4 regions of the Streptomyces sp. NBC_00224 genome follow, and region 2 is predicted to be linked to each of the others. Evidence: riboswitches for the same ligand, from Rfam matches in the RefSeq annotation. Region 2 holds a riboswitch; each other region holds the start of a gene.
What was found. A riboswitch is a leader RNA that binds a small molecule or an ion and turns the genes downstream of it on or off. The one in region 2 is predicted to bind cobalamin.

Region 1 (7,452 bases), 1.6 Mb from region 2:
CCGTCGCGGTCGTCCCCTACCTGGAGGCGGTGACCGCCCCGTACGAACCCAAAGTCGTGATCGATCTGACGGCGGTCACCTTCTTCGACTGCTCCGGCCTGCGGCTGCTCAGCTCCGCCCGCCGCCGCGTGGCCGCCCGGCACGGCAGCCTCACCGTGGTGTGTGCGCACCCGTTCACTCTCCGGGTTCTGGCGCTCTCGGGCCTGGGCGCCGTGCTGCACCTGGTTCCCACCCTGGAGGAGGCCGTCCTGGTCGCACCCGGGTGACACTGGAGGAGGAATCGACAAGGGGGACTCGACAAGGAGGCCGCCCATGAGCATCCCCGCGCTCCCCCGGCTCACCAGCGCCCTGGCGGACGAGCACCGCAACCGCCTCACCGACCTCGCCCACGAGGTCGACTTCCCCTCCGGAACGCGCCTCTTCAACGAAGGCGGCCACGCCGACCGGTTCTGGGTCCTGCGCTCGGGCACGGTCACCCTCGACATGCATATCCCCGGCCGACGCCCGGCCGTGATCGAGACGCTCGGCTCGGACGAACTGGTGGGCTGGTCCTGGCTGTTCCGGCCCTATGTGTGGCAGCTGGGCGCCGAGGTCAAGACGCCCGTACGCGCCTTCGAGTTCGACGCCGAGGCCGTACGCACCCTGATGGAATCCGACGCGGCGTTCAGCGCGGCGGTCAGCGGCTGGGTGGGCCGCGTCCTGGCCCACCGACTGCACGCGGCCCGCACCCGGCTGCTCGATCTGTACGCCCCGTACGGCAGCGGAAACGCCATGTGACCGCCGCTGCGGCTGAGAGCCTGTCTTTGAACCCCCGTCGTCCGCCCGGAGGGCGGGCGCAGCGGCGGTCGGTGCGTGCGATCGGTGTGCGGGGTCCCAGGTCATGTGGCGGAGCCACCTGTCCTGGGACCCCGTGCGCCGAGCGTGCGTGCCGGGCGTCGGGGCGCAGGCGGGGGTTCAAAGACAGGCTCTCAGCCCTCGCGCCGGGTGCCCTCGGCCACCGGGTACGGCACGAACGTCGTGCTGTTCTCGTCGATCGCGAGGGGGCGGCCCAGTGGCGGGACCGCGCGCTGGGGGCAGTCCAGGCGTTCGCACATGCGGCAGCCCATGCCGATGGGGGTCGCCGCGGACGCGTTGTCCAGGGCGAGGCCGTCGGAGTAGACCAGGCGGGAGGCGTGGCGCAGCTCGCAGCCGAGGCCGATCGCGAAGGTCTTGGCGGGCTCGCCCCACCCGCCGCGGTGCCGGGTGACCGTGCGGGCGGTCCACAGATAGCGCTGCCCGTCGGGCATGGCGGCGATCTGCACATGGATCCGGCCGGGCGACGCGAACGCCTCGTACACGTTCCACAGCGGGCAGGTGCCGCCGCTGCGGGAGAAGTGGAAGCCGGTCGCCGACTGGCGCTTGGACATGTTGCCGGCCCGGTCGACGCGCACGAACGAGAACGGCACACCCCGGGCACGCGGCCGCTGGAGCGTACTCAGGCGGTGGCAGACCGTCTCGTGGCCGAGGCCGAAGCGGTCGCCGAGCCGCTCGATGTCGTAGCGGACCTCTTCGGCCGCGGCGTGGAAGGTCCGGTACGGGAGGATCAGCGCGGCGGCGAAGTAGTTGGCGACGCCGATGCGGGCGAGCGGCCAGGCCGGGGCCGCCGGGTCGAAGTCCTCGGCGGCGTGCCGGGACAGCTCGTCGGCGTATTCGAGCAGGGCGAGCTGGGTGGCGAGGCGGAACGCCTGCTGGCCGGGGCGCAGTCGCGGGGACAGATACAGGGCCCGAGTCGCCGGGTCGTAGCGGTGCAGCCGGTCGCCGTCCTCGGTCACCAGGCGGACGCCGTGGCGGTCCGCGAGGCGCGCGGCGAGCGCCTGGCGGACCTCGCCGGGGCGGATGCCGATCGCGGCGGCCAGCTCCTCGGCGGCCAAGTCCACGTCGTGGAGGTAGTTCTGTCGGCGGTAGAAGAAGTCGCGGATCTCCTCGTGCGGGGTGCGGGCCGCGACCGGCGGCGCCGTGTCGTCGCGCCCGTCGGCCAGTTCGGCCAGCCGCTCGGTCAGGTCCTGGTTGCGTCTGCTCAGGTCCAGGAGCACCTCGGCGACGGCCGGGAGCCGGCCCGCCAGATCGGCGAGGTCGGAGGGCGAGACGCGGGCGGCGGACACCTGGTCGGCCATGGCCTCACGCAGTCCGGCGAGCAGCCGGGTGGTGTCGTGCTCGGAGAAGAACGACGGGTCGACGCCGAACGCCTCGGTCAGCCGCAGCAGTACGGGCACGGTCAGCGGGCGCGAGTCGTGCTCCATCTGGTTCAGATAGCTCGGCGAGATCGCGAGCAGCCTGGCCAGCTCGGCCTGGTTGAGCCGCCGCTCCTCGCGCAGCCGCCGAAGCCGCGCCCCGGCGTACGTCTTGCTCACCGCGTCCCCCTTCGCGTGCGGGCGGCCGTACGCACCCCGCGAGCCGATCGGACGCGATCAGCGTAACTCACGGGCGGCTTCGCAAAGTTGGCGGATCGGGGCGGAAAGATTCGCACAACATGGCTTCCGGCCAGCATCGACACCCGCCCGGGGCCCCTGCCACAGTCGTACCGCGGCCGCTCGGAACCAAGCTCGGGCCGACCGGTCGGGAAGCCGCTCCACTCCACTCTCGGTGCACCCGACCTGTCCTGCCCGACGGCTCAGCCGTTGGCCCGTGGGCCAGGCGTGGCTACGGTTCCGGGCGGCCGCATCATCCCCGGCGACGACTCCCCCACTCACTCCCCACCCTCCTTAACACCCTTCGCACTCCCAGGAGATGGACATGACACAGGACGTCACGGCAGCGGCCGAGCGGCTCGCGCGGCGCTGGGCATCGGAGCCCCGCTGGAAAGGGGTCGAGCGCACCTACAGCGCCAAGGACGTCGTACGGCTGTCGGGCAGCGTCCGCGAGGAGCACACCCTCGCCCGGCGCGGTGCCGAGCGGCTGTGGCGGCAGCTGCACGAGCGGGACTACATCCACGCGCTCGGTGCGCTGACCGGCGGCCAGGCCGTCCAGCAGGTGAAGGCCGGGCTCCAGGCGATCTACCTCTCCGGCTGGCAGGTCGCCGCCGACGCCAACCAGGCCGGTCACACCTACCCCGATCAGAGCCTCTACCCGGTGAACTCCGTGCCCACCGTGGTGCGCCGCATCAACAACGCGCTGCTGCGGGCCGACCAGATCGCCGCCGCCGAGGGCGCGGGCGACACCACGGACTGGCTCGCGCCGATCGTCGCGGACGCGGAGGCGGGGTTCGGTGGGCCGCTCAACGCGTTCGAGCTGACCAAGGCCATGATCGCGGCGGGCGCGGCGGGCATCCACTACGAGGACCAGCTGGCGTCCGAGAAGAAGTGCGGCCACCTCGGCGGCAAGGTCCTCGTCCCCACCGCCCAGCACGTCCGCACCCTCAACGCCGCCCGGCTCGCCGCCGACATCGCCGATGTCCCCACTCTGATCGTGGCCCGCACGGACGCGCTCGCCGCCAACCTGCTGACCAGCGACGTCGACGAGCGCGACGCCCGGTTCGCCACGGGCGAGCGCACCGCCGAGGGCTTCTACCGCGTCGAGCCCGGCATGGGCCCGGTGATCGCGCGCGGCCTGGCCTACGCCCCGTACGCGGACCTGCTGTGGATGGAGACGGGCACACCCGATCTGGCACAGGCCCGTACGTTCGCCGAGGCGATCCACGACCGCTACCCCGACCAGATGCTCGCGTACAACTGCTCGCCGTCGTTCAACTGGCGGGCGGCGCTGGACGACGACCGGATCGCCAAGTTCCAGCGGGAGCTGGGGGCAATGGGCTACCGCTTCCAGTTCATCACCCTGGCGGGATTCCACTCCCTCAACCACGCCATGTTCGACCTGGCGCGCGGCTACGCGGAGTCCGGCATGACGGCCTATGTCGACCTTCAGGAGCGGGAGTTCGCCGCCCAGCACGACGGGTTCACCGCCGTCAAGCACCAGCGGGAGGTCGGCACCGGCTACTTCGACGTCGTCTCGACGGCGGTCAACCCGGCCGCCGAGACGCTCGCGCTGCGCGGCTCGACTGAGGAGGCGCAGTTCCACTGACGCGTCCGCGCATTCGCCCGCGAGGGCCCACCAACAACGTACGGAGGGATCATGAGCACAATCCAGCGCGTGGGGGTCGTCGGGGGCGGCCAGATGGGGTCGGGGATCGCGGAGGTGTGTGCCCGGGCCGGACTCGACACGGTCGTCTGCGAGGCCGACGCCACCGCGGCCCGGGCGGCGCGCGAGCGGCTGGTCCGTTCCCTGGACCGCGCCGTCGAGCGGGGCAAGGCGACGCGCGCCGAGCGGGACGACGCCCTGGCCCGGCTCGTGTTCAGCGGCAGCCTCGACGACCTGGCCGACCGGCAGCTGGTCGTCGAGGCCGTCCCCGAGGACCCGGCGCTGAAGGCCGAGGTCTTCGCCGCGCTCGACAAGGCCGTGGAGGACCCGGACGCGATCCTGGCGACCAACACGTCCTCCGTCCCGGTCATGCGCCTGGGCATGGCGACCGGGCGCGCGGACCGGGTGGTGGGGCTGCACTTCTTCAACCCGGTGCCGGTCATGCCGCTGGTGGAGGTGGTCCCGTCGCTGCACACCTCGGCTCAAACCCTGGCCCGGGTCGAGGAGTTCGCCACGTCCGTCCTGGGCCGCACCACGGTCCGCTCGCAGGACCGGGCGGGGTTCGTGGTGAACGCCCTGCTGGTGCCGTACGTCCTCGCGGCGATCCGCATGGCCGAGTCCGGGTTCGCCACGGCGGCCGACATCGACGCCGGCATGGAACGGGGCTGCGCCCACCCCATGGGCCCGCTCAGGCTCGCCGACCTGATCGGCCTGGACACGGTGGCGGCGATCGCGGAGTCCCTGTACGCGGAGTTCAAGGAGCCGCTGTACGCCCCGCCGCCCCTCCTCCAGCGCATGGTCGAGGCGGGCCTGCTGGGCCGCAAGAGCGGCCGCGGCTTCCATCGGTACGGGGCGGAGTGAGGGCGTACGGGTGTCGCGCGCCCGGAGCCGGTTGCCGTCCGGTTGCCGGTCTCTGGTTACGCTGTCACCGCAGCTGGTTCGCCCCGTCCGCCAGGCGGGATGCGTCGCAAGAGGGAACCCGGTGGGAATCCGGGACTGCCCCGCAGCGGTGAGCGGGAACGACCGCCGTCATCAGCACTGGGCCCGCACGCCGGGCCCGGGAAGCGACGGCCAGTAGGTGCCTGACACGTCGTCATACGTACGTGTGGGGACGCGCCCGCGAGTCCGAAGACCTGCCACTGCCCGTACGCCACCCGTGCGTACGGCGATCTCGGCGGCCTTCGAGGGGAGGGCCGGCGGAGCGGGCGGACACGCAGCCGGACACGCGTGGCCACCGGCGCTGCCGTTCCTCCGCGCCCTTCGCGACCTTGGCGAAATCCGGCTCCTCGCACCAACCGCCGGGATACCCCCGCGACTCGCGAAGGAGAGTCCCGTGAACCCCATGGGCATTCGCACGACCACCGGCCGCGCCCACAAGGCACCGGCCGACTCCCGGGTCACCCTCGCCCACATCATGAGCGAGCACGACACCAACCTGTACGGCACCATCCACGGTGGCGTCGTCATGAAACTGATCGACGACGCGGCCGCGGCCGCCGCCGGCCGCCACGCGGACGGCCCCGCCGTCACCGTCTCGGTGAACCGCATGGCGTTCCTCTCCCCCGTCCGCGCGGGCGACCTGCTCACGGTCCACGCCGAACTGGAACGCGCGGGCCGCACCTCGATGGACGTCGCCGTCCAGGTCACGGCCGAGCGCTGGAACGCGTCCGGCCCCACGACAGAAGTGGCCACGGCCCAGCTGACGTTCGTCGCGATCGACGCGGACGGCACGCCGAGGGGGGTCCCGGAGCTGACCACCGCCACGTGACAGCGCCGTACCTCCGCACCTCCGCTCAGGGGCTTCCGGACTCCGAAACGACGTCGACGTCGTCGAAGAGCTCCAGCATCCGGCCGAGCACCCGGACACAGGCGGCGATGTCGGCATCGCTGAGGTCGCCGCCGACCTGGCGCAGCAGGGCGTACTCACGAGCGGTCACGGCGGTGATCACCGCCTGGCCTTCACCGGTCAGCCGGATCAGCGAGGAGCGTTGGTGCGCGGGGTTCGGAATGCTCTCGACGAGCTTCCGCTCGGCGGCGTCGTTGACCATCCGCTGCACGAACTGGCGGCTCAGCGACTGGGCCCGGCCCATCTGCGGCACGGTCATCGGGCCGTTCTCGCGCAGCAGGTCCAGCACGGCGCGCACGCCCACGGAGATGTTCTGGGCGGCGTCCAGCTCGATCCGGCGCTGTACGCGGCGGTAGAGCGGGCCGACGAGTGCGAAGACTTCCATGAGACGTCCCGGCAGTTCGTCGGGGGACAGGGGTACGGAGGTCGGTTCGGTCACGGGATCACTCTCTCACGCCACATGACAACCGGGTTGCCATCTTCGGGCATTCATGACACCTTGGTTGTCATGAACGAGATCCTGTTCGAGACCTTCCAGTCCACCGACGGCCTGCTCACCTACCGCGACGAGGGACCCCGTGACGGCGAGGCGCTGGTGCTCCTGCACAGCGTCTTCGCGGACAGTACCCAGTTCGACACCCTGATCCCGGGCCTCACCGCCCTCGGCTACCGGGTCATCGCCCCCGACGCCCGGGGCCACGGCCGCTCCGCCAATGCCGCAAAGCCGTTCCGACAGGCCGACGACCTGGCGGACCTGCTGCGGAACCTGGGGCTGCGTCAGGTCGTACTCGTGGGCGTCTCGATGGGCGGGATGATCGGCGTGGACACGGCCGTCGAGCACCCCGAGCTGGTGCGCGCCCTGGTGGTCAGCGGCCGCGGGCTGGGCGAGCCGGACCTGACCGACCCCTGGTCCGCCGCCGTCGCCGAGCGGCAGCACACCGCACTGGCCGGCGGAGACCTCCCGGGCTACCTCGACGGCTTCCTTGAGTGGATCGCGGGGCCGCGGCGCAGCCTCGACGAGATCGATCCGGCGATCGTGGCGCACGTCCGCGAGATGGCGACGCGCACGCTGATGAAGCACACCCCGGACGAGCCGGACCACCTCGTCCCGGTCGAGGACCTGGCCTCCCGCGCCAAGGACATCGCCATCCCGGTCCTGGCCATCAACGGCGCCCTCGACGTGCCCGGCCTGCTCGACACCGTCGCGGCCCTGATGGACGCCGTCCCCCACGGCCGCACCACGGAGCTGGACGGCGCCGGCCACTACACGACGATGGAGCAACCGGAGGAATTCACCCGGGTCCTGGTGGACTTCCTGCGCGAGGTCCACGGCCACGAGGGCTAGGCAGTGCCGGAGAACCGGGGTTCCCCGTCTCGCTCCGCACCGCGATGATCCGGGTGCGGGGCGAGGCCGGCGCACCTCCTCTGGGCCCGCCCGACCGTTGACCTACCGTGACCGCCGTACCGCGGACAGCTCTCACACCAACCAATGG
Region 2 (7,452 bases):
AGTACGTGGTCTTCAGACCCTGCTTCCAGGCGTACGCGTACATCGACGACAGCTTGCCGATGGTGGGCGTCTCCAGGAACAGGTTCAGCGACTGCGACTGGTCCAGGAACGGGGTGCGGGCCGCCGCCATGTCGATCAGGCCGCGCTGCGGGAGCTCCCACGCCGTGCGGTAGAGCGCGCGCACATCGGCGGGGATCCAGCTGAAGTCCTGGACCGAGCCGCTGGCGTCGCGCAGCGCCTCGCGGGACTGCGCGTCCCACACACCGAGCTTCTTCAGGTCCTCCACCAGGTAGCCGTTGACCTGGAGGAACTCACCCGAGAGCGTCTCGCGCTTGAACAGGTTGGAGACCTGCGGCTCGATGCACTCGTAGACACCGGCGATGGACGCGATGGTCGCGGTCGGGGCGATCGCGAGCAGCAGCGAGTTGCGCATGCCGACCGAGGCGATCCGCTCGCGCAGCGCCGTCCAGCGCTCCGGCCAATTCAGCTCGACGTCGTAGTGGTCGGGGTGCAGCACGCCGCGCGCCGTACGGGTCTTGTCCCACGCGGGCAGCGGGCCCGAGCGCTCGGCGAGGTCGCAGGACGCCTCGTACGCCGTGAGCATGATGCGCTCGGCCAGCTTGGTGGAGAGCGCCTTCGCCTCGGGGGAGTCGAACGGCAGGCGCAGCTTGAAGAAGACGTCCTGGAGGCCCATCGCGCCCAGGCCCACCGGACGCCACTTGGCGTTGGAGCGGCCGGCCTGCTCGGTCGGGTAGAAGTTGATGTCGACGACCCGGTCCAGGAAGGTCACGGCCGTACGGACGGTCTCGTCCAGGCGCTTCCAGTCGATCTCGCCGGAAGCGAGCACGAAGGAGCCGAGGTTGACCGAGCCGAGGTTGCAGACGGCCGTCTCGCCGTCGTCCGTGACCTCCAGGATCTCGGTGCAGAGGTTGGAGGAGTGGACCGTGTGGCCGGGCTCCGCCGTCTGGTTGGCGGTGCGGTTGGAGGCGTCCTTGAAGGTCATCCAGCCGTTGCCGGTCTGCGCCAGGGTGCGCATCATCCGGCCGTACAGGTCCCGGGCCGGCATCGTCTTCTGGGCGAGACCGGCCGCCTCGGCCTTGCGGTAGGCGGCGTCGAACTCGTCGCCCCACAGGTCGACCAGCTCCGGCACGTCGGCGGGGGAGAACAGCGACCAGGTGCCGTCCGCGTCCACCCGGCGCATGAACTCGTCCGGGATCCAGTGCGCCAGGTTCAGGTTGTGCGTGCGCCGGGCGTCCTCACCCGTGTTGTCGCGCAGCTCCAGGAACTCCTCGATGTCGGAGTGCCAGGTCTCCAGGTAGACCGCGGCCGCGCCCTTGCGCCGCCCGCCCTGGTTGACGGCCGCGACCGAGGCGTCCAGCGTCTTCAGGAACGGGACGATGCCGTTGGAGTGGCCGTTGGTGCCCCGGATGAGCGAGCCGCGCGAGCGGATGCGGGAGTACGAGAGGCCGATGCCGCCCGCGTGCTTCGACAGGCGTGCCACCTGGTGGTAGCGGTCGTAGATCGAGTCCAACTCGTCCTGCGGGGAGTCCAGCAGGTAGCAGCTGGACATCTGGGGGTGGCGGGTGCCGGAGTTGAAGAGCGTCGGCGAGGACGGCAGGTAGTCGAGCCGGCTCATGAGGCCGTACAGCGAGGCGACCTCGTCGAGCGCGCGCACCGAGTCGTCCTCGGCCAGGCCCGCCGCGACCCGGAGCATGAAGTGCTGCGGGGTCTCGATGACCTGGCGGGTGATCGGGTGCCGCAGCAGGTAGCGGGAGTAGAGCGTGCGCAGGCCGAAGTAGCCGAAGCGGTCGTCGGCGCCGTCCGCGAGGGAGGCGGTGACCAGCGCGTCCAGACGGTCCGCGTGCAGCCGTACGAAGTCGGCGGTGCGGTCCGCGATCAGGCCCTCGCGGTGGCCGACCTCGACCGAGTCGGAGAACGAGACCGAGCCCTGGGTCGCGGCCTCGTCGGCGATCGTGAGCGTCAGCAGCCGGGCGGCGAGGCGGGAGTACGCCGGGTCCTCGGAGATCAGACCGGCGGCGGCCTCGGTGGCGAGCCCACGCAGCTCCGCCTCGTCCGAGCGCGCGTTGCGGCCGCGCAGCGCGGCGGCGGCGACACGGCCGGGGTCGGTGTCCGGCAGATCGGCGGTGAGGTCGGTCAGGGTCCGCAGCAGGGCGGTCCCGGGGGCATCGGCCGGCTCTTCGGCGATCGCTGAGGCGGGATCCGCAGGGGCGATGGTCACGTGGGGGCACTCCTCGCTCGGCACGGGGCCTTGGGGAAGTGCGCGGGCACACGGACACACCCCCTCGGGGGTACGCCGCGTCCACATGCCCATTCCGCGAGGCCCGGACGTCTGGCACCCGGACCGGACGGCCAGGGCGCGCTGTCGGCAGGTCCTCGGACTGAACAGGTACGCAAATGCATACGAGTACACCGTTGCGGGACAGTTCCGGATTTGCACCGGATTCCCCTGCGGCGACAGCGAGCACGAGCATACATCTTGTGCCGCGCTGTGTTGGCACCCCCACATGTTGTGTCGCATCCGTACCGGAGCGTGTTTGTTGGGTAGTTGCTCGACTGCGGGCCGTCTTGGGCTGGTCGCGCAGTTCCCCGCGCCCCTAGACGCTTGCCGTACGCCGCAACCTGCGGGCGGTACGGGGCATTCCCCGGGCACGAAAACGGGCCGCCGGGGTTTCCCGGCGGCCCGATTTCCTGTTGCTCGTGTCAGTGCGTCGCGGCCGGGAGTTCCGTCTTGACGCCCGGGTCGCCCGCGTCCGCCGTGTAGTCCTCCGGGGACGTCTCGTCGACGCCGTCGGGGGCCTTCAGGGCTCGCAGGACCACCGTGAGGACGACGGTGACGGCGACGTTCAGGAGGAACGCGGTGAGGCCGATGTAGCCGATCTCACCGATGCCGGGGATGTTCTTGGAGCTGCCGCCGAAGTGCTTCTGGGTGGGCGAGGCGACCCCGTACGCGGCGAGCGTGCCGTACGCCATGCCCACCGCCCAGCCCGCCAGCAGCGCCCAGCGGTGGAACCAGCGGGTGAACAGACCGCCCACCAGGGCCGGGAAGGTCTGCAGGATCCAGATGCCGCCGAGCAGCTGGAAGTTGATCGCGACCGTCTTGTCCATGGTGAGGACGAAGACCAGCGCGCCGACCTTCACCAGGAGCGAGACCAGCTTGGAGACCTTGGTCTCCTGCGCCGGCGTGGCGTCCGGCTTGAGGAAGTCCTTGTAGATGTTGCGGGTGAAGAGGTTCGCGGCCGCGATCGACATGATCGCCGCCGGGACGAGCGCGCCGATGCCGATGGCCGCGAAGGCCACGCCCGCGAACCAGTCGGGGAACATGTCCTCGAAGAGCTGCGGGATCGCCAGCTGGCCGTTCTTGACCTTGACCCCGGCCGCGATCGCCATGAAGCCGAGCAGCGCGAGCAGGCCCAGCATCAGCGAGTACAGGGGCAGGATCGTGGTGTTGCGGCGGATGACGTTGCGGCTGCGGGAGGAGAGGGTCGCCGTGATCGAGTGCGGGTACATGAAGAGCGCCAGCGCCGAGCCGAGGGCGAGTGTGGCGTAGGTCCACTGCCCGGCCTCGGGGGGCACCAGGGCGCCCGTGGGCTTCCCGGCCGCGTTGGGCGTCTCGAACTTGTGCCGGGCCGCCGCGAAGATGTCGTCGAAGCCGCCGAGCTTGATCGGGATGTAGATGATCGCCACCAGGATGACGAGGTAGATCAGGCCGTCCTTCACGAACGCGATCAGCGCGGGCGCGCGCAGGCCCGAGGAGTAGGTGTACGCGGCGAGCACCGCGAACGCGATCAGCAGCGGCAGGTCCTTGAGGAACCAGTTGCCGGACCCGCCGATGCCCATCACGTCGAGCACCGCCTGGATGCCGACCAGCTGGAGCGCGATGTACGGCATCGTGGCGAGGATGCCGGTGACCGCGACCGCCAGCGAGAGGCCCTTGGAGCCGAACCGGCCGCGTACGAAGTCCGATGTGGTCACGTAGCCGTGCTTGTGCGAGACCGACCAGAGCCGGGGCAGGAACGTGAAGATCAGCGGATAGACGAGGATCGTGTACGGCACCGCGAAGAACCCGGCCGCGCCCGCCGCGTACACCGCCGCCGGAACCGCGACGAACGTGTACGCCGTGTAGAGGTCGCCGCCGAGCAGGAACCAGGTGACCCAGGTGCCGAACGAGCGGCCGCCGAGCCCCCATTCGTCGAGGCTCTGCTCGTTCTCGGCGCGGCGCCAGCGGGCGGCCATGAAGCCGATGACCGTGACGGCCAGGAAGAAGAAGATGAAGACGCCGAGCGCGACGCCGTTCACACCGTCGTTGGCTGCGAGAGTCACTTGCCCTCACCCGCCTTGCGGCCCTGCTGGTCGCGCTGCCACAGCTTGTACGCGAGCATCGTGAGCGCGGTCGAGATGACCACCCACAGCATCTGGTACCAGTAGAAGAACGGGATCCCGGCGAGCGCCGGGTCGGCCTTCGCGTACGAACCGACCCAGAGCATCGCCACGAAGGGCGCGATCAGGCAGAAGGCGATGACCACGCGCGCGGGCGTGATCACCGGTCTCCGCTCTTGCGTTGATTCCGGCATACGTTGGCTCCGTCCCCTCACTTCACCTGTGTAATGCGCAGGAAATCTAGGGGACGGATAACCGTCGCGAAAGCCCCGTCCGGATAGCGGACGTGGTGAAAGAGTGCGGAGTCGGTGCAGGCCGGAGGCTATTTCCGGCTATGTCAGTCGGTGGGTCGCTTCAGCCTCGCCACGAACTTGTACCGGTCGCCCCGGTAGACCGAGCGCACCCACTCCACCGGCTCGCCGTCGCCGTCCAGGGAGTGGCGGGAGAGCATCAGCATCGGCAGGCCCACGTCCGTGCCGAGCAGCCCGGCCTCGCGCGGGGTGGCCAGGGACGTCTCGATCGTCTCCTCGGCCTCGGCGAGCCGTACCCCGTAGACCTCCGCGAGGGCGGTGTAGAGAGAGGTGTACTTGACCAGGGAGCGGCGCAGCGCGGGGAAGCGCTTGGCGGACAGATGGGTCGTCTCGATCGCCATCGGCTCGCCGCTGGCGAGCCGCAGCCGCTCGATGCGCAGCACCCTGCCGCCCGCCGCGATGTCGAGCAGTCCCGCCAGCGTGTCGTCGGCGGTGACATAGCCGATGTCCAGGAGCTGAGAGGTCGGCTCCAGGCCCTGGGCGCGCATGTCCTCGGTGTACGAGGTGAGTTGCAGCGCCTGGGAGACCTTGGGCTTGGCGACGAAGGTGCCCTTGCCCTGGATGCGCTCAAGGCGCCCCTCGACCACCAGCTCCTGGAGGGCTTGGCGCACGGTGGTGCGGGAGGTGTCGAACTCGGCGGCCAGGGTGCGCTCGGGCGGCACCGGGGTGCCCGGCGGAAGGGTCTCCGTCATGTCGAGGAGATGCTTCTTGAGGCGGTAGTACTTGGGCACGCGAGCGGTACGGGCGCCGGCGCCCGCCTCTGTCTCCGTACCGCTCCCGTCGGTGGCCATGGCCCGCCTTCCCGAGTGCTGCGCTGCTGCCGTCACCGGCTCCTCCGTCTGTCGCGGCTCACATGGTGGCACGGACCGGTCACGGGTCGTCGCCCTCCCTCAGGTGTCGGTCCGATAACGGACGCGACAGCCCTTCTTATACACCCTTGACACCCCTAAAGGTCTAGGCCAAGCTCCCGGTACTGGTCTAAACCATTAAAGACCAGGTCCCAGCCCCACAGGCAGTACACGTCGTATGTCTTCGCGGTGGGTGGGGGGTTGCAGCATCCCTGAGGAGGGTGGCGTGAAGCGCAAGCTCATCGCGGCGATCGGCGTCGCGGGCATGTTGGTCAGCATCGCGGCGTGCGGCGACGACGACAAGAAGGACGACGGCGCCAAGGGCGGCGACGCCAAGTCGCTCACGGTCTGGCTGACCGTCGACGCCCAGAAGAACTGGCCGGACCTGGTCAAGGCCGCGGACGACGCGATCGTCGCCAAGCACCCGGGCCTGAAGATCAGCCACGAGTACTACGGCTGGCCGGACAAGAACGCCAAGCTCGACGCGGTGCTCGCCACCGACAAGGCCCCCGACGTGGTCGAGATGGGCAACACCGAGATGCTCGCCTACTCGGTCAAGGGCGCCTTCGCCGAGATCGACCCGTCGAAGTTCGACAACTCCTCCGCGTGGCTCGACGGCCTCAAGGCCTCGGTCTCGTACGGCGGCAAGACCTACGGCGTCCCCTACTACGCCGGTGGCCGCGTGGCGACCTGGCGCAAGGACATCGCCGCCGACGCGGGCGTGAGCGCCGCCCCGAAGACGTACACCGAGCTGACCGCCGACCTGGACAAGATCCAGGAGAAGAAGGGCGACAAGTTCAGCGCCTGGTACCAGCCGTCCCGCGACTGGTACGCGGCCATGTCGTACGTGTACGACGCCAGCGGCTCCATCGCCAAGGAGGACGGCGGCAAGTTCAAGGCGAACCTGTCCTCGCCGGAGTCCCTCAAGGGCCTGAACGAGTACAAGAACATCCTCGGCAAGTACATGCACGGCGACAAGACCAAGGACGAGGCCGACCGTCCGATCGTCTACGGCCAGGGCAAGTCCGCGCTGATCTTCGGTGCGGGCTGGGAGGGCGGCACCGCCGCCACCCCGGAGAACGACAAGGTCGGCAAGCTCGCCGACAAGCTGGAGAACTTCGTGATGCCCGGCCCGTCGGGCAAGGCCATGCCGGTCTTCCTCGGCGGCTCCGACCTGGCCGTGCCGGTCAAGTCCAAGGCGCAGGCGCTCGCCGCCGAGTGGATCAACGCGTTCACCGGCACCCAGGGCCAGAAGGGCCTGATCGCCAAGCAGAACCTGCCCAACAACAAGACGGACCTCGCTCCGCTGAAGGCGGACCCGAAGACGGCCGTCCCGGCCACCGCGGCCGAGTCCAGCTGGTTCGTGCCCATGGCCCCGGGCTGGGGCCAGGTCGAGAAGGCCAAGGTCCTCCAGGACATGCTGCAGGCCATCGGCACCGGCAAGAAGTCGGTCGAGCAGGCCGCGAAGGACGCGGACACCGCGATCGACAAGGTCATCAACACCAAGTGACCTGTGGGCGAGGGCCCCGTCGGAGAGCGACGGGGCCCTCGCCCGGCCAGTACCGGAGAGGGACCGCTAGGAGCGCGCGATGAGTGCCGCAGAGACAACCACCGCCAAGGTGCCGCCGGCGCGGCGCGACCCACTACCGGGTGGGGGATCCGGGAAGCCCCCCAAGGGGCCGGGCAGAAAGCGCAGTGCGGGACAGGCGGCGGTGCCCTGGGCGCTGCTCGCCCCCTGCCTCCTGGCGCTCGCCCTCGTACTGGGCTATCCGCTGGTACGCCTGGTCACCCTGTCCTTCCAGAAGTTCGGCCAGCCGGAGCTGTGGGGTTTCAAGGACCCCGAGTCGGTCGGCTTCGACAACTTCACCAACGTCCTGAGCGACAGCGAGTTCTGG
Region 3 (7,452 bases), 3.3 Mb from region 2:
AGGGCGCGCAGCGTGCCCTCCCAGTCGAGCACCGGCGAGTCGAGGACGACGCCCCGGATGTGCTCGCGCATCCCGGAGCTCGCGGCGGCGTGCAGCGCCATGGTGGCGCCGGTGGACCAGCCGTGCAGGATGACGCGCTCGGCGCCGGAGCGCACGGCGTAGCGGATGGCGGCGTCCAGGTCGCGCCACTCCGAGTCGCCGAGGTGGCCGAGGCCGTCCGGGGACCGGGGGGCGCCCTCGTCGCCCCGGTAGGCGAGGTCGAGCACCGGCAGCCGATGGCGGTGCAGGAACCCGATGACGTTGAGCGGGTGTTCGCGGGTGGTGCCCAGGCCGTGCACGGTGATCACCCAGGTGTTCCGTACGCCCTGCACCAGCCAGGCGGGCAGCACACCGAGCTCGGCGGGGATCTCGACGTCCTGGTAGTCGAGGCCGAGCGCCTCCTTCGGGGTGCCGTGGTGGAGCTGTGGGGTGAGCCGGACCCGGTCCCCCGGCTGCGGGGTGCCCCGGGTGACCCGCTCCAGGCGGCGCACCACGGTGTCCGCCGGATGCGGCACGTCGACGACCTCGCCGACCACCGCGCGGATGCCGGGACCCTCGATCCCGTACGTCCCGGGGCGCAGCGAGGCCAGGCACCGGGTCAGGGCGATCCGCCCGGGCCCGGTGGCGTGCACGGTGAGCTCGGGGTCGGTGGGCAGCGGGCGGCCTGGCGGCGCCTTGAGGGCCGCGTCGCTCGCGTACCGTCCGGCGGCCACCGCTGCCGCGCCGACGCCGATGAGTGTGGTGACGGCCGCTGCCGTCGCTGTAGCCGGGCGCACCGTTCCAGTGTCGGCAGTGCGCGGCCGCACGGCCAGTGGGCGGGGGCCTACCGGAGCACGGCCGGGCCGGGGGCGTCCCCCTGTCCGTACCCCCGGAACTGTTCGGCGGCCCGGTCGAGGTCGGCGCCGGAGAGCAGGGAGGGGGTGCGGCCGGGGACGGAGGAGGCGGCGAGCCAGAGGCGGCACATCCACTCCAGCTGGGCGGTGCGGTCGTATGCCTGGGAAAGAGTGGTTCCGTAGGTGATCGTCCCGTGGTTCTGGAGGAGACAGCCGGTGCGGCCTTCGAGGGCGCGCAGCATGTTCCGCGCCAGTTCCTCGGTCCCGTACAACGCGTAGGGCGCGACCTGGACCGGACCACCGAGCGTGGCGGTCATGTAGTGGACCGGCGGGAGCTCGGTGACCAGGGTGGAGACGGCCGTGGCGTGCACGGCGTGGGTGTGGACGACGGCCAGGGCGTCGGTGTGCCGGTATACGGCCAGGTGCATCGGCAGCTCGCTGGTGGGCCGCAGTGTGCCGGTCACCTGGCGGCCGGTGAGGTCGACAGCGACGGTGTCGTCCGGGCCGAGGCGGTCGTAGGGGACCCCGGTGGGGGTGACCAGGACCAGCTCCCCGACGCGTACGGAGACGTTGCCCGAGGTGCCCACGACCAGGCCTTCCTCGGCGGTGCGGCGCGCGGTGGCGGTCAGTTCGGCCCAGGCCGCGGCGGTCGCTCCGGAGTCGTTCGGCTCTCCCATGGGGGCGATCCTCGCAGGCTCCGAGCCGGGGGTAGCAGAGTGACCAGAATCTCTTCAATAGGACCTATGGCCGGTTCGCGGGGTTTGTCAGGGGCTGCCCATGTCAAAAACCACGCCAAAAACCGGTCAGATACACCGTGAAGCCCGACCCAGTTCACCTTCCGTTCATCCAGGTTACTTACGTTCGTCCAGCCACTGACGTCGAACGATTGACTGGGTAAATGGAACACATCACGCTGCTGCTCGCCATTGTGGTCGTGACAGCTCTAGTGTTCGATTTCACGAACGGTTTCCATGACACCGCCAACGCGATGGCCACGACCATCTCGACCGGCGCCCTGAAGCCCAAAGCCGCGGTCGCCATGTCCGCCGCGCTCAACCTGGTCGGCGCGTTCCTGTCAGTGGAGGTCGCCAAGACGATCTCCGGCGGGATCATCAACGAAAAGGGCATCAGAACAGAGGTGATCTTCGCGGCGCTCGTCGGCGCGATCCTCTGGAACCTGGTGACCTGGCTGCTCGGCCTGCCGTCCAGCTCGTCCCACGCCCTGTTCGGCGGTCTGATCGGCGCGGCCGTGATGTCGGCCGGCTGGTCCTCGGTGAACGGCTCGACCGTCGTCACCAAGGTGCTGCTCCCCGCCGTCGCCGCCCCGATCGTCGCGGGCGTCGCCTCGATGCTGGCCACGCGTCTGACGTACCGGATCAACCGGAATACGGACGAGAAGGCCACCGCCAAGGGCTACCGGGCCGGTCAGATCGCCTCCGCCGGTCTCGTCTCGCTCGCCCACGGCACCAACGACGCGCAGAAGACCATGGGCATCATCACGCTCGCCCTGGTCGCCGGCGGTGTGCTGCACCCGGGCGCCAACCCCCCGCTGTGGGTCATCGTCTCGGCCGGCATGGCCATCGCCATGGGCACCTACCTCGGCGGCTGGCGCATCATCCGCACCATGGGCAAGGGCCTGACCGAGCTGGCGCCGCCGCAGGGCTTCGCCGCCCAGTCCGGTGCCGCGACCGTCATCCTGGCCTCCTCGCACATCGGCTTCTCGCTCTCCACCACCCAGGTCTGCTCCGGCTCCGTCATGGGCGCCGGCCTCGGCCGCAAGGGCGGTGTGGTCCGCTGGTCCACCGCGACCCGCATGTTCATCGCGTGGGGCCTGACCCTGCCCGCCGCGGGTCTGGTCGGCGCCGGCGCCGAGTTCCTGACCGGCCAGGGCACCTGGGGCATCGTCCTCGTGGCGATCCTGCTGATCGCGGGTTCCGGCTTCATCTGGAAGCTGTCGCGCCGCGAGCCGGTCGACCACAACGACGTCATTGCCACCGCCACCCCGGCCGAGTCCCCGGCCGAGCCCGCGGGCGTCGTGACCACCGCGATCGCCGCCGTCACCCCGCCGCCCACCGCCGCCGCCGTGGCCGCCGATCTGACGGCCACCATCCCGGCCCCGGCCCCGGTGGCCCCCGTCGACCCGGCCCGCCCGGCTGTCGTCTAACGGGCCGACCCGGCCGCGCACCCCAAAGGAATCGTCATGCACATCGACTGGGCAGCTCTCGGCACCGTCTTCGGTGTCAGCCTCATCGTCACCGTCGGCCTGGTGGGCCTGTTCACCGTCGGGATCGTCGGCCTCAGCAAGCAGCAGTCGGCCGCGGCCGGCAAGGGCAACGTCGCCGTGGCCCGCACCACCGCCTACCTCTGCTTCGCGCTCTGCGCGGCGGCCGTCGCGTACGGCATCAACCTGATCGTCGGCAAGTAGCCCGGCGAGCAGCGCCGCACACACCTCTGAACCGCCCTCCGGCCCGGCCGGAGGGCGGTTCTCTGTGTGCCCCAACACACTCTCCCGTCGCAGGTCAGCAGCGAGTTGACGGGCGTTCCCGGGCGTGGTGGACTGCCCGAGCCATTTACGGCGGCAGAAGAGGAAGCCGGTGCGAATCCGGCGCGGTCCCGCCACTGTCATCGGGGAATCATCCCCGTGAGCCAGGAACTCTCACCGCCGGTCGACGTCGTACCAGGGCGCGGACACCCTGAGTGAGGACATACCGCCATGCGCGCCTGCCTGTTGTCGGCACCCCCCGGAAGTACCAGAGCTCTTCGCGGCGTTGCGGCGGGCTGATCCCATGCGTGCCGATCGCACTTTCGCGTACGGCGCCACCGCCGGTCTCCTCGGCGACCTCCTCCTCGGCGACCCCCGCCGCGGGCACCCGGTCGCCGCGTTCGGCCGTGCCGCGGCCGCCGTGGAGCGCGCGCTGTGGCGCGACCACCGGGGCTGGGGCGCGCTGCACACCGCCGTGTGCGCCGGAGGCGCCGCGGGCGCCGCGCTGCTCGCCACGCGCGCGGTACGGAAGCTTCCCGCCGCGTCCGTCGCGCTGACCGCCGCCGCCACCTGGGCCGTCGTGGGAGGCACTTCGCTGGGCCGGGAGGCCCGCGCGATCGGCGAGGCGCTGGAGGCCGGGGACGTCGAGGCGGCCCGCGCGCGCCTGCCGCACCTGTGCGGGCGCGACCCGCAGTCCCTTGACGCGCCCGGCATCGCGCGCGCGGTCGTCGAGTCCGTCGCCGAGAACACCTCGGACGCCGTGGTGGGCGCGCTGGTGTGGGGGGCGCTCGCGGGGGTGCCGGGCCTGGTCGCGTTCCGCGCGGTCAACACGCTGGACGCGATGGTCGGCCACCGCTCGCCGCGCCATCTGCGGTACGGCTGGGCCTCGGCGCGGCTGGACGACGTGGCGGGCTGGCCGGGCGCCCGGCTCACCGCCGCGCTGGCGGTGGCCGCCGGGGGCGCGCCGCGCTCCGCCACGCGCGCGTGGCGGGACGACGCCCGCAAGCACCCGAGCCCCAACGCCGGCCCCGTCGAGGCGTCGTTCGCGGGCGCGCTGGGCGTACGGCTGGGCGGCACCCTCTCGTACGGCGGCCGTGTCGAGCACCGGCCCGTCCTGAACGGGGGCGGCCGGGCGGTGGAGGTCCCGGACATCGAGCGGGCGGTGCGGCTGTCGCGCCGGGTGGGCTGGCTGGCGCTGGGTGTGGCGATCGCGGTGAGGAAGGTACGTACATGAGCGGCGGACTGCTGGTCGCGGGCACCACATCGGACGCGGGGAAGAGCGTCGTCACCGCGGGGATCTGCCGGTGGCTGGTGCGCCAGGGCGTGAAGGTCGCGCCGTTCAAGGGACAGAACATGTCCCTCAACTCGTTCGTCACGCGCGAGGGCGCCGAGATCGGGCGGGCGCAGGCGATGCAGGCGCAGGCGGCGCGCGTCGAGCCGTCCGCGCTGATGAACCCCGTGCTGCTCAAGCCGGGGAGCGACCGGTCGAGCCAGGTCGTACTGATGGGCAAGCCGGTGGGCGAACTGAGCGCCAGCGGCTACCACGGCGGACGCCAGGAAGCGCTTCTCGGCACCGTCGTGGACTGTCTGGAGCGGCTGCGGGGCACATATGACGCCGTGATCTGCGAGGGGGCGGGCAGTCCGGCCGAGATCAACCTGCGGCGCACGGACATCGTCAACATGGGCATCGCGCGCGCCGCGAAGCTGCCGGTGGTGGTGGTCGGCGACATCGACCGGGGCGGGGTGTTCGCCTCGTTCTTCGGTACGACGGCGCTGCTGAGCCCCGAGGACCAGGCCCTGGTCGCCGGGTACATCGTCAACAAGTTCCGCGGCGACGTCTCGCTCCTCGAACCCGGCATCGACATGCTGCGCGGGCTCACCGGGCGCCACACGTACGGGATCCTGCCGTTCGCGCACGGGCTCGGCATCGACGAGGAGGACGGCCTTCGCGTGTCGCTGCGCGGCGCCGTGCGCGAATCCGTGGTGGCGCCGCCGGTGGGCGAGGACGTGCTGCGGGTCGCGGTCTGCGCCGTCCCGCTGATGTCCAACTTCACGGACGTGGACGCGCTCGCCGCCGAACCGGGCGTGATCGTACGGTTCGTGGACCGGCCGGAGGAGCTGGCCGACGCGGATCTGGTGGTCGTGCCGGGAACCCGGGGCACGGTCCGGGCGTTGGAATGGCTGAGGGAACGGGGGCTGGCGCGGGAGCTGGCGCGCAGGGCGGCCGAGGGGCGCCCGGTGCTGGGGATCTGCGGCGGGTACCAGGTGCTCTCAGAGCACATCGAGGACGAGGTCGAGTCACGGGCGGGTTCCGTGGCGGGGCTCGGACTGCTGCCCGTACGGGTGCGGTTCGCGGCCGAGAAGACACTTGCACGGCCGACCGGCGAGGCGCTGGGCGAGCACGTGGAGGGATACGAGATCCACCACGGGGTCGCCGAAGTTCTTGGCGGGGAAGCCTTCTTGGACGGATGCCGGGTCGGGGCGGTCTGGGGCACGCACTGGCACGGGTCACTTGAGAGCGACGGATTCAGGCGACGGTTCCTGGAGCTGGTCGCGAGCGCCGCAGGACGGCGTTTCGTGCCCGCCCCCGACACGTCGTTCGGCGCGCTGCGCGAAGAGCAGCTGGACCGCCTCGGCGACCTCATCGAAGAACACGCGGACACGGACGCGCTCATGCGGCTCATCGAGCAGGGCGCGCCCGCCGGACTTCCCTTCATCGCACCTGGAGCACCCGCATGAGCACTGTGCTGTTGTTGTCGACCGCCGACACGGATCTGCTGGCGGCCCGGGCCTCCGGGGCGCCCTTCCGGATCGGCAACCCGACCCGTATCGATGTGGCCGATGAGCTGCCCGCGCTGATCGAGGGCGCGTCCGTGGCCGTCGTGCGCCTGCTGGGCGGCAAGCGCGCCTGGGAGGACGGGCTTGCGGCGCTGAAGGCGTCCGGCATCCCGACGGTGCTGCTCGGCGGCGAGTCCGTGCCGGACGCGGAGCTGATGGCCGAGTCGTCGGTCCCGGCCGGTGTGGTCGCCGAGGCCCTGCGCTATCTGGTCGAGGGCGGACCGGGCAACCTGGTGGAGCTGTCCCGGTTCCTCTCCGACACCGTGCTCCTGACCGGCGTGGGCTTCGCCGAGCCGGAGAAGATGCCGGAGTGGGGCGTGCACGGCACGCGCGCGTACGTGGAGGGGCGCCCCACGGTGGGCGTGCTCTTCTACCGCGCCCACGAGCTCTCCGGCAACACCGCCTTCGTCGACGTCCTCTGCGACCGCATCGAGGCCCGGGGCGCCAACGCCCTTGCGGTGTACGTGGGTTCGCTGCGCGGCGCCGAGCCCGCGCTGTACGAGACGCTGGGCCGGGCGGACGCGCTGATCGCCACCGTCCTGGCGGCGGGCGGCACCACCGCCTCGCAGGCCAGCGCGGGCGGCGACGAGGAGGCGTGGGACATCGGCGCCCTGGCCGACCTGAACGTCCCGGTGCTGCAAGGGCTCTGCCTCACCTCGTCCAAGGCGGCGTGGGAGGCCTCGGACGCCGCGCTCTCCCCCATGGACGCGGCGATGCAGGTCGCCATCCCCGAGTTCGACGGCCGACTGATCACCGTCCCCTTCTCCTTCAAGGAGCAGGGCCCGGACGACGTGCCGGTCTATGTCGCCGACCCCGAGCGGGCCTCCCGGGTCGCCGGAATCGCGGTGCGCCACGCCCGGCTGAAGCACAAGCCGAACGCGGAGAAGAAGCTGGCCCTGGTCTTCACCGCGTACCCGACCAAGCACTCCCGCGTCGGCAACGCGGTGGGCCTGGACACGCCCGCCTCCGCCGTGCGCGTCCTGGACGCGCTGCGCGACGCCGGTTACGTGGTGGAGGGCCACCCGGACAACGGCGACGAGCTGATCCACCGCCTGATCAACGCGGGCGGCCACGACGTGGAGTGGCTCACCGAGGAGCAGCTGGCGGCCGCCCCCGCGCGCGTGCCGCTCGCCGACTACCGCGCCTGGTTCGAGAAGCTGGAGCCGGAGCTGCGCGACAGCATGCTGGAGCACTGGGGCGAGCCCCCGGGCCAGTTGTACGTGGACGGCGACGAGATCGTGCTCGCCTCCCTCCAGTTCG
Region 4 (7,452 bases), 5.2 Mb from region 2:
GACCGAACGCATCCCGGCAGCAGGGAAGTAGCACCGTGCCCCACCACTCCCGACGCGCCCTCGGGGCCGTCGCCGCCCTCGTGGTCCTTGCCGCCACGCTCACCGCATGCGGTTCCGACGCCCTCCAGCGCTGCGTCCCGGTCGCCGCCAAGTCCGCTACGCCCGGCGAACTCATCGGCAGTTACGAGGGCGCGCACGAGGCCGATGGAGTGCGTCTCACGCTGTCCTCGGGCGGTGCCATGCGGGCGGAGAAGTGGCCCACCGGCGACTACCACCGCGCCAAGCTGGGCGACACGTTCAACGGCTCCGGCACCTGGGAGATCGAATCGGCCACGGCGTCCCGGGACCGCGCGCTGCTGCGCCTGCACTTCACCAAGCCCACCCTGTTCCTCCAGGGCGACACCCTCGACAAACTCACCATCGGCATCGACACCAATCGCACGGACCTCTACGAGGACTTCGACCCCGACGTCTGCCCCGACTTCCGGCTCCAGCTCCGAAAGCCCTGACCGACGGGCCGCCGGGGGAGGCCCGAACGGTCTCCCCCGACAACGAGCACCCCGGTGCCCACCGTCACCGCTTCCCCGCCACCTCCCGCAGATACGCGCCGAAGCGGGCGATCGCCGACGGGTTGCGGGGGCTCTCCACCAGGTCGGCGTAGTCGAGGGTGAAGATGCGCCGGTTCTTGACCGCGGAGACATCCCGCAGAGGGGCGTAGGAGAGCAGGAACTTCTTCTTCGCCTCGGCGCTCACATCGCCGTAGTCGCAGATGAGGATCACGTCGGGGTTGCGCTGGACGACGCTCTCCCAGCCCACCGTGGTCCAGGAGTCCGCCACGTCGTGCATGACGTTGACGCCGCCGGACTCGGTGATGATCTGCTCCGGGGCGGCGTAGCGGCCGGAGGTGAAGGGCTGGTCGCGGCCGCTGTCGTAGAGGAAGACCGTGGGCCGGTCGGCGCCCCGGGGTGCCTTGGCCCCCACGTCCGCGACGCGCTTCTTGAAGTCGGCGATCAGCCGGGTGGCCCGCTCCTCGACGCCGAAGAGCTTGCCCAGGTTGGTCAGGTCCGCGTAGAGCGCGTCCAGCGGCGGCATGATGCCCCGCGAGGACTTCGTACGGCTGTTGCGGCAGGACTCGGTGAGGACGTACGAGGGGATACCGAGCTTGCGCAGCGCGTCGGGGGTGAAGCCGCCTTCTTCGCGGAAGCCGTAGCTCCACCCGGCGAAGACGAGGTCGGCGCGGGCGTCCAGGACGTTCTCCTTGGTGAGCTGGTCCTTCGAGAGCCACTTGACCTTGTCGTAGCCGCCCTTCCAGGGCACGTCGCTCAGGTCGCCCTTGTCGTCGGGCATCGCGAAGCCGGCCATCCGGTCCTCAAGGCCCAGGGCCAGCATCAGTTCGGTGATGCCGACGTCGTTGGTGACGACCCGTTCCGGGACCTTGTCGTAGGTCACCTCGCGGCCGCAGTTGGTGAGGGTGACCGCCGCGGACTTGGTGTCCTGGGACTCGGACCGCTCGACCGACGCACCGCAACCGGTGGTCACGACGAGGCAGACGGAGGCGGCGAGCAGCTTGCGCATGGGCGTCCTTACGGAGTGGGCCGGGTGGGCCTGATGGTCGGAAGCAGGTCGAACAGGAGCTGGACGGCGCCCGTGAGGGGATGCCGTACGCGATGGGCGCGGACGCCGAACACCTCGGCGAGCAGCTCCGGTTGGAGGACGTCGTGCGGGGGCCCGGAGGCCACGATCCGGCCCCCGTCGATGACGTACAGCAGGTCGCAGTGGGCCGCGGCGAGGTTGAGATCGTGCAGCGCGGCGAGCACGGTCACCCCGCTCTCGCGGACCAGGGACAGGACGTCCAACTGGTGGGCGATGTCGAGGTGGTTGGTGGGTTCGTCGAGGACGAGCACCTGCGGCTGCTGGGCGAGCGCGCGGGCGATGAGCACCCGCTGCTTCTCTCCGCCGGACAGGCTGAGGATGCCGCGGTCGGCGAGGTGGGCGACGCCGGTGCGCTCCATGGCCCGCGCGCAGATCTCGCGGTCCGAGGCCGCGGTACGGCCCTGGTGCGGCAGCCGTCCCATGGCGACCACCTCGGCCACCGTGAAGTCGAAGTCGGCCGAGGACTCCTGCGGCAGCGCCGCCAGCACGCGGGCGGCGGCCCGGGGATCCATGGCGTGCAGGTCGTCGCCGTCGAGCCGGACCGCTCCCCCGGCGGGCCGCAACGCCCGGTACACCGTGCGCAGCAGAGTCGACTTCCCGCTGCCGTTGGGGCCGACGAGCCCGACGAACGCCCCGCTGTCCACCGTGAGCCGGACGTCGTCGACCAGCCGGGTACGAGCGGCCTCCACCGTCACGCCGTCGATGTCGATCCGCACGTCAGCGACCTCCGAACGCATGGCCGCTCTGCCGCATCAGCAGGACGAACGCGGGGACACCGACCACCGCGGTGATCACCCCTACGGGCAGTTCGGTCGGGGCGAGCAGCAGCCGGGACAGCACGTCGGCCCAGACGAGGAGCACCGCACCCGCGAGGGGCGCGATCACGAGGACGCGCCGGTGGTCGGCGCCCACCACCATCCGTACGACATGAGGCACCATCAACCCGACGAACCCGATGGCCCCGCTGACCGCGACGACGGTCCCGGTGACGGCGGCGGTCACGAGGAACAGCTCCCGGCGCAGCCGCGAGGGCGGCACGCCCAGCGCGGCCGAGGTCTCGTCCCCCATGGCGAGCGCGTTGAGCGCCTCGGCCCGCCACCGCAGCCAGATCCACCCGGCCGCCACGGTCACGGCGGCAATCGGCAACTGCGCCCAGGTCGCCCCGCCCAGACTGCCCAGCAGCCACATCATCGCGGACCGGGCGGCCTCGCCGCGGGCCGCGCCGAACACCATGACGGTGGTGATGGCCTCGAAGCCGTACGCCAGAGCCGTGCCCGTCAGGATCAGCCGCAGCGGCGTCAGCCCATGGGGCGAGCGGGCCACGGCGTACACCAGGACCATGGCCGCGAGCGCGGAGACGAACGCGGAGACGGACAGCGCCCACACCCCGAGCCCGGCGAACGCCCCCAGCAGGATGACGGCGTTGGCGCCCACGGCGGCGCCGGAGGAGATGCCCAGGACGAACGGGTCGGCCAGCGCGTTGCGGACCATCGCCTGCACGGCCACACCGACGGCCGCGAGACCCGCCCCGACGACCGCGCCGAGCAGCACTCTTGGCAGACGGATCTCCCAGACGATGGTGTACGAGGCCGCGTCGGCCGCCGCCACGGTTCCGCCGGTCAGTCCCGCCCACAGGAAGCGGAGTGTGTCCGCCCAGTCGATGTCGGCGGCTCCGAGCCCGACACCGCACACGAGCGATGCCACGAGTAAGAACCCAAGGCCGAGGCTGAGGGGCAGCACGGGTATCCGGCTGGCGGCCTTACTTCGGCGCACGGTGGGGACCGTCCTTCACATGGGCCGCCTGCTGGACGGCACACAGGAGACAGCCCGTACGGCCGTGATCCGACCGCGCGGTCCCCTCTCGCAGTCCACGGCGAGCAGTCAGCGGGTCGCAGGCCCCCCACGGGCGATCGGGCTCACACGGAGGCCGTCGGGCAGCCGTGCACACCGTTGCGGGTCAGCGCCGGAATCCCACCGGACTTCCCCCACAGGAGACGAAGGGAGCCTAACAAACGCCGTGCGCGGTGTGTTTACGGACGGTGGGTGCGGCCGATGGGTCATGGCGTCGCGGATTCGGCGGGGGTAAAGACGCCATGGGCGAGGGTGGCCAGGATGGCGTCGACCGGTTCATGGCGCGGTGCGCCGTCCTCCCCCGCTCGTGGCGATCCCGACAGGAGCGAACTTCACCTTCGAGATCCCCGAGGGCGAGGAACCCGTGCTGAACGTCATGGGCCTGCCCGGCGACGGACATGACTGCTCCGCACGGACCACGGGCTGAATGAAGCCAACCACCCGATCCGCGCCACCAGGGCCACTGCCCCACCTGCCAGGCGTCCCAGGGCCGAATTATGGAGTCCGCCCGAATCGGGCTTCCGCGACGTACTGGCCCCAGGACGCGAAGGGCTCACGCCAGGGGCTGTTGGGACGTGGTGCAGAAATCCCGAAGTGCTGGGCAGGCTGTCTCTGAGCGCCGGACAGACTCCGCCGAAGCTGCCAGTTGCAAATACCGCCTGGCCTCATCTCCTCTATTGAGTACTGCTGGATATGGCGACCTCCGGGGCCGCAATTCAGGATGCATGAATATTTGAACCGTAATCCAGTGCGACCGCCCCTCAGTTTGGCCGAAAGTAAAGGTCAAGGTGGTGTCAACCCTGCCCATACGGGCCAGTCTTGCTCGGCGAGAATCGGCCTCTGACGGTGCGTCAGGCATGGCTCTCAATAGCCGAAATTGTGCGGGCGGAAGCAAAATCGGCCATCGGTCGGTGTGTGATTGACAGCCCTTCAGGCCCACGACAGCATTGTTTTCTCAATCGTGAGGAGGCGTCATGGACCGGGCAAGGAAACGCCTGACACGCAGAGCCGCACTCACCGCCGCCGTGGCAGGAGCCGGCTCTGTCGCCGTCAGCGTCCCAGCGAGCGGCGCCGCCACCGCGCGGGGCCGTGGCCCCGGGAGCACGGCCCGCACCGATCTGGCCCGGGTCCGCTCGGTCACGGCGGACTCGCTGCACGTCGACTTCCCACAAGCGGGCACGCGCACGCGCTCGCTGATGGCGCCTGATGCGCCGGCCTCGCGGGAGACCGTGCCCATGGCGGGGTTTCCCCAGGGCGTCGTTCCCCGGCCCGGCGACCGTGTGATGGTCACCGACTGGTGGGACGGCAGGGAGACCGCCGCCATACCCGTCGTGTCGTGGGTGACCGGCGTTCCCCGACCGCTGCGGGACGGCGGGTACCGGGTCGGCGGCCGACGCGCCGCGCCCTCGCCGCTACTGGAGCGCGCGAGCAGAACCGGCACACGTACGGCCGTCTGCCTGCTGGACACCGAACTGGCGACTGCCCAGGTCATGGCCGTGCGGCCTCCCTCGCGGTGACGGCCCTCGCGGCGGTGAACGCTCTCGTCCGCCTGGTGGCAGCCGTGCTGCTCCTCTACGCGGCCGTCCACAAGCTGGCCGCCCCTCGCGCGTTCCGCTCGACCCTCACCACCCTGGGTGTGCCGTGGCCCGCGCCGGTCTCCGCGGGCGTTCCCGTACTGGAGCTCGCTGCCGGGTTCACCCTGCTGAGCGCTCCGCGCTCGGTGGTGGCCGCCGGGCTGGTGGCCGGGCTGGGGGTGGCGTTCGCGGTTGCGGGCGTGCTGGCCCTGCGGAGCGGGACGAAGGTGAAGTGCGCCTGCTTCGGCCGGGTCGGGGCCGGTGATCTGGGACTGCGCCAGATCGCGGTCCTGCCCCTGTGGGCCGGGGTGGCCGCCGTGGCCCTCCGTACGCCGGAGCAGTCACCGGCCGGGCCTGCGGCAGCGGCAGCCGTGATCTGGGGACTGGCGGTGTGCGCGGCCCTGAGGGTGGTGGTGCTGATGCGAAGGAACCGGGAGGACATGCAAGCGATGGTGCCGCAATGATCTTCCTGTGGATCGTGGTGACGGTTCTGTCCCTGCTCGTGTCGATCTGCCTGATGGCACTGGTGGACCAGTACCAGACCCTGCAACTGATCCGGGGACGGCTGGAGTTGGACGACGCTCCCGCTCCTGTCGTCATCCCCGGCGACCGCGTGCTCGCGCCGTCTGCCATCGGCCTGCCCGCCGAGCTGGATCACCGGGAGCATCTGGTGGTCCTCTTCCTCTCGACCACCTGCGCTACGTGTCGGGCTCTTGCGAAGAAGCTCGGCGGCAGGCCCCCGGACAACCTGTGGGTCGTACTCGTGGAGGGCGATGCCGAGCGGGCCGCCGACTGGTTCGCCGCCGCCGGGCTGCCCCGCACTCGGGCGACGGTGGATCTGGACGGGCGCATCAGCGACGCGTTCGGCCTCGACGTGACCCCCGCGGCATTCGTCTACCGCCGCGGCGAAGTACTCCTTGGGCAGACCATCCCCTCGTTCCGCCAGCTCGACTCTCTGCTCAGCTCGGACGCCGTGCCGCCGTCCCTGCTGCCCTGAACCAGCCGAGAAGGGAAGAAAGGAGACACCCGTATGAGCACGACCACCGTGTGCAGCCAGTCGACGGGCGTGGCCGCGGCACTTGAGGAGTGGGACAGCCATCCCGCCCGGCGACGCCGGGTACTGCGGGTCTCGGCCACCGCGTTCATCGCCGGTCTCTCGGCGCTGTTCCTGGGCGACCGGGCCAACGCCGCGGACTGCCAGGGCTCGCCGTGCTGCAGCCTGGCGAAGTGCGAGGAATGCAGCTACGGGGAAAGCAAGGACCGCTATAGCTGCCCGAGTGGCTACAACCGCCGAACGTGGAGCTGTGTCAGCGGCAGCAACCGGTACTACTGCGGCGAATGCGCCACGGGCACCGACTGCTGGTCCGGTCCGTTCGCGTGCTCCATCTGGTTCGGCCCCTCCCCGGCCTGACCGTCTCCCGCAGTCTCCGCACCCTTTCTCCGCACCCTTGAGGGAGCCGAAGCGCCATGCCCCTGGTGGCTCTGTGGACCGTGAGCCTGGCCGCCGTGGCCGGGTTCGCCCAGTTGTTCAGTCCTTGAGGCCAGTCCTTCATCGGATTCGTCCGCCCCTTCGTGCAAGGGGATTCCGACCTCATGCGGCGGCGCAACCTGCGCTTCATCGCCACACTCGCGCTCGCGCACATCGCCGCGGCCGGTTTCATGGTCGCGGTCCTGTACCAGGCCGGCACGGTGACGTCCGCTCACCTGCCCTCTCACGTACGGGTCGCGGTGTGCGCCGCAGCGGCGGCGGTGGGCATCGTTCTCGACGCCCGCGCCATCAGACGGGGCACGTTCACCGTCGGCCTGCGCCGGCAGACGACCAAGAGGCTGTCGGACGGCACGGAAACCGCTCCCGGCTGGGTGACGCCCCTGCTGTGGGGGCTGGACACGGGGTTGGTGTGGACGACGTTCCGTATGTCGTGCGCGTCATGGGTGCTTCTGTTCAGTTCGCTGCTGACGGTCGCCCCGCAGTGGTCGGGCCTGGTCTACGGTACGTGCTTCGGCGTCCCGTTGGTCATCGCGACGCTGACCGGGGACCCCGCCGGGATCGGGCGCCGTCGCACGTACTCGCTGACGCGCCTGACCCAGACGGCGGGCATCGTGGTCCTGATGCTGTTGCCGCTGGGAATGGCGGGGAGCCACGTCGCGCGGCGGGCGTCGGCCGCCCCCTCAAGCGCTCACCTCATCGTGAACCCGACCGGATCACCTCCCGGCGGTGATCCGGCAGTCGGCGGGTGAGGCCCTGTTCGTCCAGGTGGTTGAGCATAGGCAGAGACACCCGGCGGGTGGTGTCGAGCGCGCGGCTCGCGGCGCCCACGGTGAACGGCTGTGCCAGCCGCCCCACTTGTACCAGGGCACGTGCCGGGGCGTCTGG

Region 1: another riboswitch for cobalamin. It lies ahead of OG965_RS33985 (acyl-CoA thioesterase); the one in region 2 lies ahead of OG965_RS26860 (ribonucleoside-diphosphate reductase subunit alpha).
Region 3: another riboswitch for cobalamin. It lies ahead of OG965_RS11930 (cobalamin biosynthesis protein); the one in region 2 lies ahead of OG965_RS26860 (ribonucleoside-diphosphate reductase subunit alpha).
Region 4: another riboswitch for cobalamin. It lies ahead of OG965_RS03680 (FecCD family ABC transporter permease); the one in region 2 lies ahead of OG965_RS26860 (ribonucleoside-diphosphate reductase subunit alpha).

The regions. Positions count from the first base shown of each region.
Region 1 covers NZ_CP108106.1:7,607,583-7,615,034, reverse strand. Annotated here, with positions in the region: gene OG965_RS34010 (STAS domain-containing protein) at 1-266, shown strand, start outside; gene OG965_RS34005 (Crp/Fnr family transcriptional regulator) at 313-777, shown strand; gene OG965_RS34000 (short-chain fatty acyl-CoA regulator family protein) at 969-2,390, opposite strand; gene aceA (isocitrate lyase) at 2,773-4,056, shown strand; gene OG965_RS33990 (3-hydroxybutyryl-CoA dehydrogenase) at 4,108-4,974, shown strand; cobalamin riboswitch at 5,032-5,269, shown strand; partial or broken gene OG965_RS33985 (acyl-CoA thioesterase) at 5,456-5,878, shown strand; gene OG965_RS33980 (MarR family winged helix-turn-helix transcriptional regulator) at 5,907-6,344, opposite strand; gene OG965_RS33975 (alpha/beta fold hydrolase) at 6,468-7,304, shown strand.
Region 2 covers NZ_CP108106.1:5,993,280-6,000,731, forward strand. Annotated here, with positions in the region: gene OG965_RS26860 (ribonucleoside-diphosphate reductase subunit alpha) at 1-2,239, opposite strand, end outside; cobalamin riboswitch at 2,368-2,509, opposite strand; gene mctP (monocarboxylate uptake permease MctP) at 2,722-4,341, opposite strand; gene OG965_RS26870 (DUF3311 domain-containing protein) at 4,338-4,592, opposite strand; gene OG965_RS26875 (GntR family transcriptional regulator) at 4,736-5,500, opposite strand; gene OG965_RS26880 (extracellular solute-binding protein) at 5,784-7,067, shown strand; gene OG965_RS26885 (carbohydrate ABC transporter permease) at 7,147-7,452, shown strand, end outside.
Region 3 covers NZ_CP108106.1:2,663,971-2,671,422, forward strand. Annotated here, with positions in the region: gene OG965_RS11910 (alpha/beta hydrolase) at 1-815, opposite strand, end outside; gene OG965_RS11915 (class II aldolase/adducin family protein) at 863-1,549, opposite strand; gene OG965_RS11920 (anion permease) at 1,771-3,036, shown strand; gene OG965_RS11925 (hypothetical protein) at 3,073-3,297, shown strand; cobalamin riboswitch at 3,409-3,551, shown strand; gene OG965_RS11930 (cobalamin biosynthesis protein) at 3,659-4,588, shown strand; gene OG965_RS11935 (cobyric acid synthase) at 4,585-6,093, shown strand; gene cobN (cobaltochelatase subunit CobN) at 6,090-7,452, shown strand, end outside.
Region 4 covers NZ_CP108106.1:842,141-849,592, forward strand. Annotated here, with positions in the region: gene OG965_RS03660 (hypothetical protein) at 1-31, shown strand, start outside; gene OG965_RS03665 (hypothetical protein) at 36-509, shown strand; gene OG965_RS03670 (ABC transporter substrate-binding protein) at 574-1,575, opposite strand; gene OG965_RS03675 (ABC transporter ATP-binding protein) at 1,584-2,369, opposite strand; gene OG965_RS03680 (FecCD family ABC transporter permease) at 2,371-3,393, opposite strand; cobalamin riboswitch at 3,537-3,668, opposite strand; gene OG965_RS03685 (hypothetical protein) at 3,791-3,931, shown strand; gene OG965_RS03690 (hypothetical protein) at 4,479-5,021, shown strand; gene OG965_RS03695 (MauE/DoxX family redox-associated membrane protein) at 5,036-5,542, shown strand; gene OG965_RS03700 (TlpA family protein disulfide reductase) at 5,539-6,075, shown strand; gene OG965_RS03705 (hypothetical protein) at 6,109-6,489, shown strand; gene OG965_RS03710 (hypothetical protein) at 6,672-7,316, shown strand; gene selB (selenocysteine-specific translation elongation factor) at 7,261-7,452, opposite strand, start outside.